Paeniglutamicibacter kerguelensis: one gene and its partner. The protein of the gene in region 1 interacts with the protein of each later gene in a pairwise test. Links are inferred from orthologs where the notes say so. Each region holds a gene or a part of one and is shown on either strand. Other genes may lie near its edges.

What was found. Proteins that work in one complex are often made in the same cells at the same time.
Region 2: the proteins of ndk (region 1) and JOF47_RS00325 interact in binary tests that used the Escherichia coli proteins (3 or more experiments, as listed by UniProt). The link is inferred for Paeniglutamicibacter kerguelensis from one-to-one orthologs.

What each region holds. Positions count from the first base shown.
Region 1 is NZ_JAGIOF010000001.1:2,021,794-2,027,061, forward strand. What follows is about bases 2,437-5,268. They hold ndk (nucleoside-diphosphate kinase), read right to left. Parts: upstream 4,145-5,268; coding sequence 3,728-4,144; downstream 2,437-3,727. Other genes in these bases: JOF47_RS09185 (vitamin K epoxide reductase family protein), read left to right, coding at 2,592-3,227; JOF47_RS21900 (ribosomal maturation YjgA family protein), read left to right, coding at 3,220-3,618; JOF47_RS09200 (DUF4233 domain-containing protein), read right to left, coding at 4,216-4,659; JOF47_RS09205 (bifunctional folylpolyglutamate synthase/dihydrofolate synthase), read right to left, coding at 4,663-5,268. In the rest of the region: JOF47_RS09180 (Rne/Rng family ribonuclease), read right to left, coding at 1-2,034. UniProt on the Escherichia coli protein: Major role in the synthesis of nucleoside triphosphates other than ATP. The ATP gamma phosphate is transferred to the NDP beta phosphate via a ping-pong mechanism, using a phosphorylated active-site intermediate.
Region 2 is NZ_JAGIOF010000001.1:72,543-76,691, forward strand. What follows is about bases 1,357-4,090. They hold JOF47_RS00325 (uracil-DNA glycosylase), read right to left. Parts: upstream 3,244-4,090; coding sequence 2,470-3,243; downstream 1,357-2,469. Other genes in these bases: JOF47_RS00320 (threonine/serine exporter family protein), read left to right, coding at 1,357-2,473; JOF47_RS00330 (DUF3263 domain-containing protein), read left to right, coding at 3,373-3,669; JOF47_RS00335 (LytR C-terminal domain-containing protein), read left to right, coding at 3,764-4,090. In the rest of the region: JOF47_RS00315 (LLM class flavin-dependent oxidoreductase), read right to left, coding at 1-531; more of JOF47_RS00320, read left to right, coding at 731-1,356; more of JOF47_RS00335, read left to right, coding at 4,091-4,149. UniProt on the Escherichia coli protein: Excises uracil residues from the DNA which can arise as a result of misincorporation of dUMP residues by DNA polymerase or due to deamination of cytosine.

The sequences.
Region 1 (5,268 bases):
CTCGTTGAACACGTCGCGGACGACCTTGATGGTCAGGTCCGGTTCGCCGTAGAGCAGTTCCGGGGCCAGCGTCTTGGTGGACGTCGAGGCGGCCTCGATGCCCTCCCACTGGGCGCGCAGGCGGTTGATGTCGTTCATCAACTCTTCCTCGGAGGCGCCCTCCGCCGCGGTGCGGACGATGACGCCCGCGTTTTCCGGCAGGTGGTCCTTGAGGATCTTCTTCAGGCGGTTGCGCTCGACATCGGGAAGCTTGCGGGAGATGCCGGTCATCGAGCCGCCCGGCACGTAGACCAGGTAGCGTCCCGGCAGGGAGATCTGGGAAGTCAGGCGGGCACCCTTGTGGCCCACCGGATCCTTGGTGACCTGCACCAGCACGGTGTCCCCGGACTTCAGGGCGTGTTCGATGCGGCGCGGCTGGCCGTCGAGGCCCGCGACATCCCAGTTGACCTCGCCGGCGTAGAGCACGGCGTTGCGGCCGCGTCCGATGTCAACGAAGGCGGCTTCCATGGAAGGCAGCACGTTCTGCACCTTGCCGATGTAGACGTTGCCGATCAGCGAATCCTGCTGGGTCTTGGAGACGAAGTGCTCGGCAAGGATGCCGTCCTCCAGGACGCCGATCTGGATGCGGTCCTCGCGCTGGCGCACGATCATCTGGCGGTCGACGGATTCGCGGCGTGCGAGGAACTCGGCCTCGGTGATCACCTGGCGGCGGCGGCCGGACTCGCGCGAATCGCGGCGGCGCTGGCGCTTGGCTTCCAAGCGGGTCGAACCCTTGACGGCGGTGACCTTGTTGGACATGACCGAATCCAGGGACGTGCGCGGTGCGCGCACGCGGGTGATCGTGTTGGGAGGATCGTCCTGTTCGCCACCGGCCAGTTCCAGGTCGGCCTCGCCGCGGCGGCGGCGGCGGCGGCGGCGCGAAACGACGGCGTCGCCATCGGTCTCGTCCTCGTCGGTCTCGGCACCCTCGGCGGCTTCGCCCTCGGTGCGGGTGCGGGAACGCGAACGGCGGTTGCGGCGGTTGCCGGCCGAATCCTCGTCTTCGTCCTCGTCGGCGGCGACGGGTGCGACCGCGGAAAGGTCGGGAGCCTGGAACAGCACGGAGAGTGCCATTTCCGGAATCGCGAACGGATCGGTGATGCCTGCGGATTCGGTTCCGCCGGTGGCCATGGCCTCCGCGGCGACGGCCTCGACGATGCTCGCGGCGACGGCAGGAACTTCGGCCGGAGCCTCGGCAACAACCTCGGCGGCGGGCGCCTTGGCCGAACGCGAGGAACGGGTCGGACGCTTGCGCGCCGTCTTGGCCGGTGCCTCTGCGGGGGCTTCTTCGGTTACTTCTGCGCTTGCTTCGACCGGGGCTTCAGCCACGACGACAACTTCTTCGGTTACTTCAACCACTGATGCTTCGACAACGGCAGTTTCAACCACCGGAACTTCGGCCACGGGAGCCGCAACGGCGGCTTCCTTGGCCGGGGTGCCGGCAGCGTCGCCGGCGGGTGCCGAGGCGCGGCGGGAACGTGAACGTGTCGGGCGCTTGGCCGGTGCCTTCGCTTCGGCCTTTTCCTCGACCTTGGCCGGGGCTTCGACGGCGGGCTCGGCTGCGGATGCCGCAACGGGGGCAGGCTCAATGAGGCCGACCGGGGCATCGGTGCTGGCGACCGGGCTGGTGACGGCCGAGGTGGCGCGGCGCGGGCCGCGCTTGGCCGGGGCCTTCTTCACGGGTGCGGCCGCCACCGGTGCGGCGGCCGGGGTCTCAACGGTTGGCGCTGCCGCGGGGGCCTCGGCCTTGGCGTTGGCGGCCGGGCGGCGGCGTGCCGCGGTGGTGCGGGCCGCTGCGGTGCGCGGCGCAACGTTGGCGCGGGTCTTGCTGGTGGGCGCCGCGGCCGCTTCATTGAGTTCGGCTAGGGTCATCGCACGGCGCACCGGGCGGGCCGGGACCGTGGGTTCGCTGGAGGTGTTGCGTGGGCGGCTGGTGCGGGTTCGTGCCTTGGGGGCCTGACCTGCCGCTTTTGATTCGTCGCGATTTGCTGCCATTTTAAAAGAGTGCTCCTCATGGATCGGCTGCTCCCACAGATAGCTCGCCGAGCCTTGGTTGGTTCGCAGTAACCGGGCCGGTGTGGCCGCGTGTCCTAGCGGAAGTCGTGTGCTCGTCTTGCAGGGTACGCCAACCATTGTGGGGCGCGGCATCCGGCAAAACCAACGGCGCTTTTCCAAACAAGCCGCTTTTTGTTGCGGCGACCAAATCGCGGTATTCGCTCAGACCTTCATATAGGCGGTCTCTACACAGCAGATGCATCGCAATCGGGCTTGAAAGCCTGTCGTTGGGTTGAAAGCAGACTGTGGATCCGCGAACAACCACTGCAATTGTCTCATACCGCGGAACTTCTATGGACCCACCTGCGCGATTCGACGCGTTCGGGCATGTCGCGCAGCCCGCGGACCCCTCCCCCGACCGCGTTGGCTACTCCGTCTTGACATGCGGTTTGCCGTGCTCCGGGGCCGTTGACACGGTTTCGAGCACTAGACTTCAAGCATCGGCACCGCATCGCCGGCGCCGCCGAACCACTGCAGGAAAACCAAGGGAGTTATTGATGAGCACGTCCCGAGCCGACGCGGACTCGACAAGCATCGACGAGGCAGGCCTTCCGGCATTGCGGCGGGCCAAGCCGTTCGGGTTCTTCCTGGTGCTCACCGCAGGCGTCGCCTGGATCGCCTCCGGCATCCTGGTGCTCGAGCGCCTGGCCCTGTACAAGAACCCGGACTACGTGACCAGCTGCGACTTCAACCCGTGGGTCTCCTGCGGCACCATCATGAAATCCAGCCAGGCCGCGCTCCTGGGCTTTCCGAACCCGTTCCTGGGCATCGTGGGCTTCGGCATCGTCATCACCATCGGCATGGCGCTGCTGGCCGGGGCCCGGTTTGCCCGCTGGTACTGGCTGGGGCTGCAGGCGGGCGTCACCTTGGCGATGGTCTTCATCATCTGGCTCTGGTCCCAGGCGCTGTACGAGATCAACGCGCTGTGCCTGTACTGCATGGTGGTGTGGGCGATGATGATCCCGATGTTCATGTTCACCACGGCCCGCAACGCGGCCCACGGCGTGATCCCGGCCCCCGCGGGCCTCAAGCGGTTCCTCGCCGAATGGACGTGGGTGCTGACCGTCGTGCTGCTGATCCTGGCGGCCGCGAGCGTCGTCCTTCGCTTCCCGCAGGCGTTCTTCGGTGGCTGACCCGCGGGCGCGCAGGCGGCGGCTGGCCGCGGGGCTGCTGGTTGTGCCGGTGGTTGTCCTGGGCCTCGGGGCCCGGTTCCTTGCCGCGGGGCCGGCGGCGGACCTCTCCGGGGGCGTGCTCTACGCGGTGCTCATCTATGTCCTGCTAGTGTTCCTGCGTCCGCGCGCCGCCGCCTGGTCCAACGCCGCGATCACCCTGGCCTTCTGCACGGCCATCGAGCTGCTGCAGATCACCTCGATCCCGGCAACGCTTGGCGCCGCCTTCCCGCCGATCCGGCTGGTGCTCGGGTCCACCTTTGTCCCGTTGGACCTGCTGGCCTACGCGATCGGCACGGCGCTGGCGTTCGGCATCGATTCGCTCATCGGATCGGTGCGGGCCGGCCGGGAGTGAACCCCGCCCGGCTCTGAAACCGGTCCGGACGGACCAAGGGCCCGGCACCGCTCCCCCGATGGGGGAAGGTGCCGGGCCCTTGGCGTTTGCCCTTTAGTCGTTGAACCGCTTAGGCGAACCAGATGCCGATTTCGCGGGTCGCGGACTCGACCGAGTCCGAACCGTGGACCAGGTTCTGCTGGACCTTCAGGCCCCAGTCGCGGCCCAGGTCGCCGCGGATGGTGCCCGGGGCGGCGGTGGTCGGGTCGGTGGTGCCGGCCAGCGAGCGGAAACCGGTGATGACGTTGTGGCCCTCGGCGATGACGGCCACGACCGGGCCGGAAAGCATGAACTCCACGAGCGGTTCGTAGAACGGCTTGCCCACGTGCTCCTCGTAGTGCGCCTCGAGCAGTTCGCGGGTCGCGTGGACCTGCTTGAGCTCGACGACGTCGTAGCCCTTGGCCTCGACGCGGGCGATGATCTGGCCGGTCAGCCGGCGCTTGACGCCGTCGGGCTTGATGAGGATGAGGGTGCGTTCAATGGTCATGAAGCTGCTCCTGTCACGTGTTTGTGGTGCGGAAAATGGTATTTGGTACTGATTCTACGGTTGTGCGCCGGCTACGGGGCGTCGGGCTCCGGGTTCGCGGCGTCCCACTTGGCCTGCTCCCGGGCCCGCCGGGCGGTCTCCACGTCCATCGAGTGCCCCTTGGTCACCGCGTACCACCAGGTGGCGGCGAACGCCAGGCCGATGACAAACATCTCCGGCATGAGGAAGCCGGTCAGGATGAAAACGACCTGCAGGGCCCAGCCAATGGCGTATCCCAGCGGTTTTTTCAGCAGGGCGCAGGTGAAGATGCAGGCCAGCGCCAGCACGGCGCCGGCGCCGAGCGCCAACACCGGGCTGACCGTCTCGCGGTTGAGCCCGGAGTAGGCCAGCGCGACGAAAAACGCCAGGAAGGCCTCCAGTGTGAGCACCGTTGAGGCGAACATCACACGCGTGGAGCGCGGCTTTTTCGGTTGGCCCGGGCGCCATTCACGCTGCGCCTTGGTCATTCGTGCCATGGCCTACGCGCCTCCCATCAGCATGCGGGTCTCCCCGATCAACGTGATCGACCCGGTGACGAGCACGCCGCCGCCGAAGTCCTCGGAGTCCTCCGCACGGCCGACGGCCCATTCCAGGGCGTCGTCGAGGCGCTCGGTGACAAAGAGGTCCTCCTCGTTGAAACCGGCCTCCAATGCCATTCCGGCCAGTTCGCCGGCGGGGATGGCGCGCGGGGAGTTGGACTGCGTGATGCAGACGTCCTCCACCAGGTCGATGTACTGTTCGCGCAGTTCGGCGAGCATCGCCGGGGCGTCCTTTTCGGCGAGGATGCCGATGACCAGCACCAGCTTGGAGAACCCGAAGGCCTCCTTGACGGCCTTGGCCGAGGCGCGGATGCCGTCCGGGTTGTGGCCGGCGTCAAGCAGCACGCTCGGGGCGGTGCGGATGACCTCCAGGCGCCCCGGGCTGGTGGCGGCGCCGAAGCCCTCCATGACCAGGTCGTGGTTCAGCTCCGTCTCGCCTCCCCCGATGAACGCCTCCACGGCGGCCAGCGCCACCGCGGCGTTCTGCGCCTGGTGTTCGCCGTGCAGCGGCAGCAGGATGCCCGGGTAGCGCCCGGCCAGCCCCTG
Region 2 (4,149 bases), 2.0 Mb from region 1 along the record:
GATGGGCGGGTAAACGCTCTGGTTGCGCAAGGCCGACCTGGTCTGCCCCTGCCATGTCACCGGCTCGGACTTGCGGAGCTTGGCAAAGAGGGCGAGCTTCTCCTCAAAGAGGATCTCGTAGTCGGAAAGTTCGTAGCCGAAAAGAGGGAACGACTCGATGAAGGATCCGCGGCCCAGGATTACCTCGGCACGGCCGTTGGAGAGCGCATCGAGCGTAGCGAAGCGCTCGTAGACGCGCACGGGATCGTCGGAACTCAGGACCGTGACCGCGGAGCCCAGCCGGATGTTCTTGGTCACGCCGGCGATGGCGCCCAGGACGACCTCGGGTGCCGACACCGAGTAGTCGTCGCGATGGTGTTCCCCGACTCCGAAGAAGTCCAGCCCCGCGGCTTCCGCGGCCTTGGCTTCCTCGACAACGTTTCGAATGACCTCGGCCGGGTGCAGCAGGTGGCCGCCGGAATCCTCGGTGATGTCTCCGAATGTCTCAACGCCGATTTCAAGTTGCCGGCGCGGGGTGTGGTTTTCACTCATGGTTGCAGTGCTCGCCTTCCAGTGATTTGAATACATTTGCATCTATTTTTGCCCAACGCGGGTGGGTCGGGGGATATTCCCGGGACTCTCTGCGAAGCCTGGTGCGCGGGGCAAAATGTGAGTCAGGAAACGTGTTCAATAAATACCCAAGATACGGCTGTAAGGTGGGGGTGAAAAGGCGCAACCGACAGGAGTGAGCGTGTCTTCAGGCAAGGATCCGGACGGTGCCAAAACAGTGCCCTCCGGTGAAGACCCAAATCCCCAAGTCGCGAGCATCAGGCGGGTCCAGACGCGGGAAATGAATCTGCTGGCACCGGCTGATTCAAGCGTGCCCGCGGCGCGGCAACAGCCGCCGGCCCCGGGAAACCCGGCAGCGCCCGGAAGGCGCGCGGCGGAGCGAGGGAAGCACTCGACACCTCCGCGTCCGACGCCCAGTGCATCCCAGCCGCCGGCAAAATTGCCTCCCGAGGTGCAGGACAAGCTGAACGCCCAGACGGGGCAGGTCGGCGTGACTCCCAGCGGGGCCCCGGCCCTCCCTCCGCGGGCCAACCCCACGGCCAGGCGCATGATTTCCCGCTGGCTGGCCTCCGACGCCCCGCCGACCCAGGCGTTCAGCATCGTGGACAGGCTCAGGGGCACGCCCTATGCCAATCCGAAGGTCAATTCGGCGCAGGACGCTTCGGCACGCAAGACCCTGGAATTTGCGCTGGATCTGGCCGAAACGATGTTCCGCTACGGGGCCGGCGCCCTGGAGGTCGAGACGAGCGTCATTGCGGTGACTGCCGCCCTGGGTTTGCGGCACATCGACGTGGACATCACCAACCAGTCGATCCACCTGAACTTCTCCCCGCCGGAGGGAGATTCATATTCCATGCTGCGCGTGGTGCGCTCGTGGACCAACAACTTCGCCGGCCTGGCCTACGTGCACCAGCTGGTGTCCGACATTGTCGCAGGCGGTGTCACCCGCCAGCAGTCGGTGGACCGGCTTCGCGAAATCTCCCGGCAGCCCAAGCCCTTCCCGCGCTGGATGGTGTCCGCCGCTGCCGGCGGATTCGCCGCAGCGTTTGTTGTCTTCATCGGCGGATCCCTGGCGGGCGCCGCGATTGCATTCGCCTCATCGCTTTTGGTCGGGCAGATCGCGAAGTACGCCTCGCGTTGGCGCATCCCCGATTTCTTTTCCATCGCCGCATCCACCTTTGTGGTCACGGCCGTTGCCGTGCTGTTCCATGCCTTGAATGCACCGATCGACCCGGCGCTGGTGGTTTCTGGCGGAATCTTGCTGCTGCTGCCCTCGTCCCGGTTCGTTTCGGCGCTGCAGGATGCCATCAACGGGTTCCCCGTGACGGCCGCGGGCAGGTTTTTCTCCGCGGGGCTCAGTTACGCGGCAATCCTGACGGGCATCATGGCGGCCCTGGTGATTGGCGAATTGGCCGGGGCGCCGGAGCTCGACGTGCGGACCATCGACAAGATCGCCTACCCGGGGTGGCTGCTTGTTGTCCTGGTCGCGGCGGCCGTCGTGATGGGCGCCGTGACCGAACAGACCAGCCGCGCCCTCCTGCTTCCCACCGGAGCCATAGCGCTGCTTGGCTATCTGGTGCTGCTGGGCATCCAGGCACTGGGCGTGGGGGACCGGACGGCCCCGGCCGTGGCCGCCACGTTCATCGGCTTGGCGGGCCGGATCGTTGCACACCGGATGCGGGCGCCCCAGCTGGTACTTGCGGCCCCCGCCATCGTGTTCCTGCTGCCGGGCCTGATGATTTTCCGGTCCATGTACGGCCTGGTGTTCGACGTCGAGGACATGACGGGGGCCGTGGTCGATATGTTCACGGCGTTCACCATCATGATGGCCATCGCCGGCGGCGTGGTCTTCGGGGACACCCTGGCGCGGCCGTTCACCGGCAGCGCCGTCAGCGGGGAACGCAGCGGCATCCGCCGCCGTTAGCGCGTGCGGACTACCGGGGGCAGCGACCAGTCAATGGGCGTTGCCCCTTGTGCTTCCAGCAGCTGGTTGGTTCGGCTGAAGGGCCGTGAGCCAAAGAACCCGCGTCGTGCCGACAGCGGCGACGGGTGCGCCGAGGCAATGATCGGGGTCTCGCCCAGCCGGGGTCCCAGCGCCTGGGCGTCCTTGCCCCAGAGGATCGCAACCAGCGGGGCGCCGCGGTCGGCAAGTGCGGCGATGGCCGTGTCGGTAACGGCTTCCCAGCCGATGCCGCGATGGGAGCCTGCGGCGCCGGCCCCGACCGAAAGCACGCGGTTCAGCAACACCACTCCCTGGGCGGCCCACGCCGAGAGGTCTCCGTGGGTCGGCGTGATAATTCCCATGTCCGTGTGCAGCTCGGTGTAGATGTTCTTGAGGCTCCGGGGGAGCGGGTTCACCGATGCCCGGGTCGAGAAACTCAAGCCCACCGAATGCCCCGGCGTGGGGTATGGATCTTGCCCCATGACCAGCACGCGGGCCTCGGCGAGGGGCAGCTGGAAGGCGCGCAAGATGTTCGAGGGCGCCGGAAGCACGTGCTCCCCGGCTCCCCGGCGTTTCTCCAGGACCTTGGCAATGTCGACGAGGTTGCCTTCGACCGGAGCCAACGCCTCGGCCCAGTCTGGGGCCACGAGACCAGCCGCAACCGCATCGCCAAGACCCCTGTCGAAGGGGAACCTGGTGGTGTCGGGTTGCTCGCCTGGTAGCTCAAAGAGTGTTGGTTCTCCGGTGTCCATAGCAGCCATTGTGGCCGGATCGGGCCACCTTGAAGCAAATGACATGCACCGGATCCGCGTTAGAATAATTACATTGAACTAATTTGTAGAGGTTCACCATGCGGAGAACTGGATTGTTGAGGGTGTGCGATGCCAACCGAGGCACTTGGGCTTGAGTTCGAGCTTGATGAGTCGAGTGAATTGGACGAGCGTTCCCAGCGGATCCTTGCGCTGGAGCGGCAGTGGTGGAAGTACGCCGGAGCCAAGGAACAGGCCATCTCGCAGCTCTTTTCCATATCCGCAACCAACTACTACCAGCTGTTGAACACCCTGATCGACACGGACGCCGCGTTGGCTTATGACCCCACGCTGGTCAAACGATTGCGTAGACTACGAACGACGAGGCACCGCGCTCGTTCGGCCAAAAAGGTCGAATCAGAGGCTTGAGTACAACGCAGGTTGAAGGTTTTGTTCTTCAACCGCGTCTGCATTCATGTATCCGCGTGTGCCCCCAAAGCTAGACACATCACCGAGGACGGGCATGACCAACTATCCGCGCGATGAATTTGATCGCGTCCCAGAGTTCAGCAACCGCAGTGGGTCACACCGCGCCAATGGCTGGGCGGCTGCCGCATCTGCCGGTGGCGTGCGCCCGGGCCTCCGTTGGCTGATGGTCTTCGGTGCCGTTGCGTTGTTGGTCGGAGTGTTTTCCTTCACCGCATTGCCCAAGCTCCTGAATGACGGGGGTGGCAAGGCCCCGGCAAACGTGGCGGCAAGCAGCACCGAGCCCTCGGCCGACAAGTCGGCGTCCAAGAAGCCTTCGGCGAAGGAATCCGGGAGCCCGAAGGCTTCGGGCAAGCCCTCCAAATCGGCGGAACCCAGCCAAACGGATGCGGTCCCGAGCGCTGGCGAATCGGAGCTCGGTGG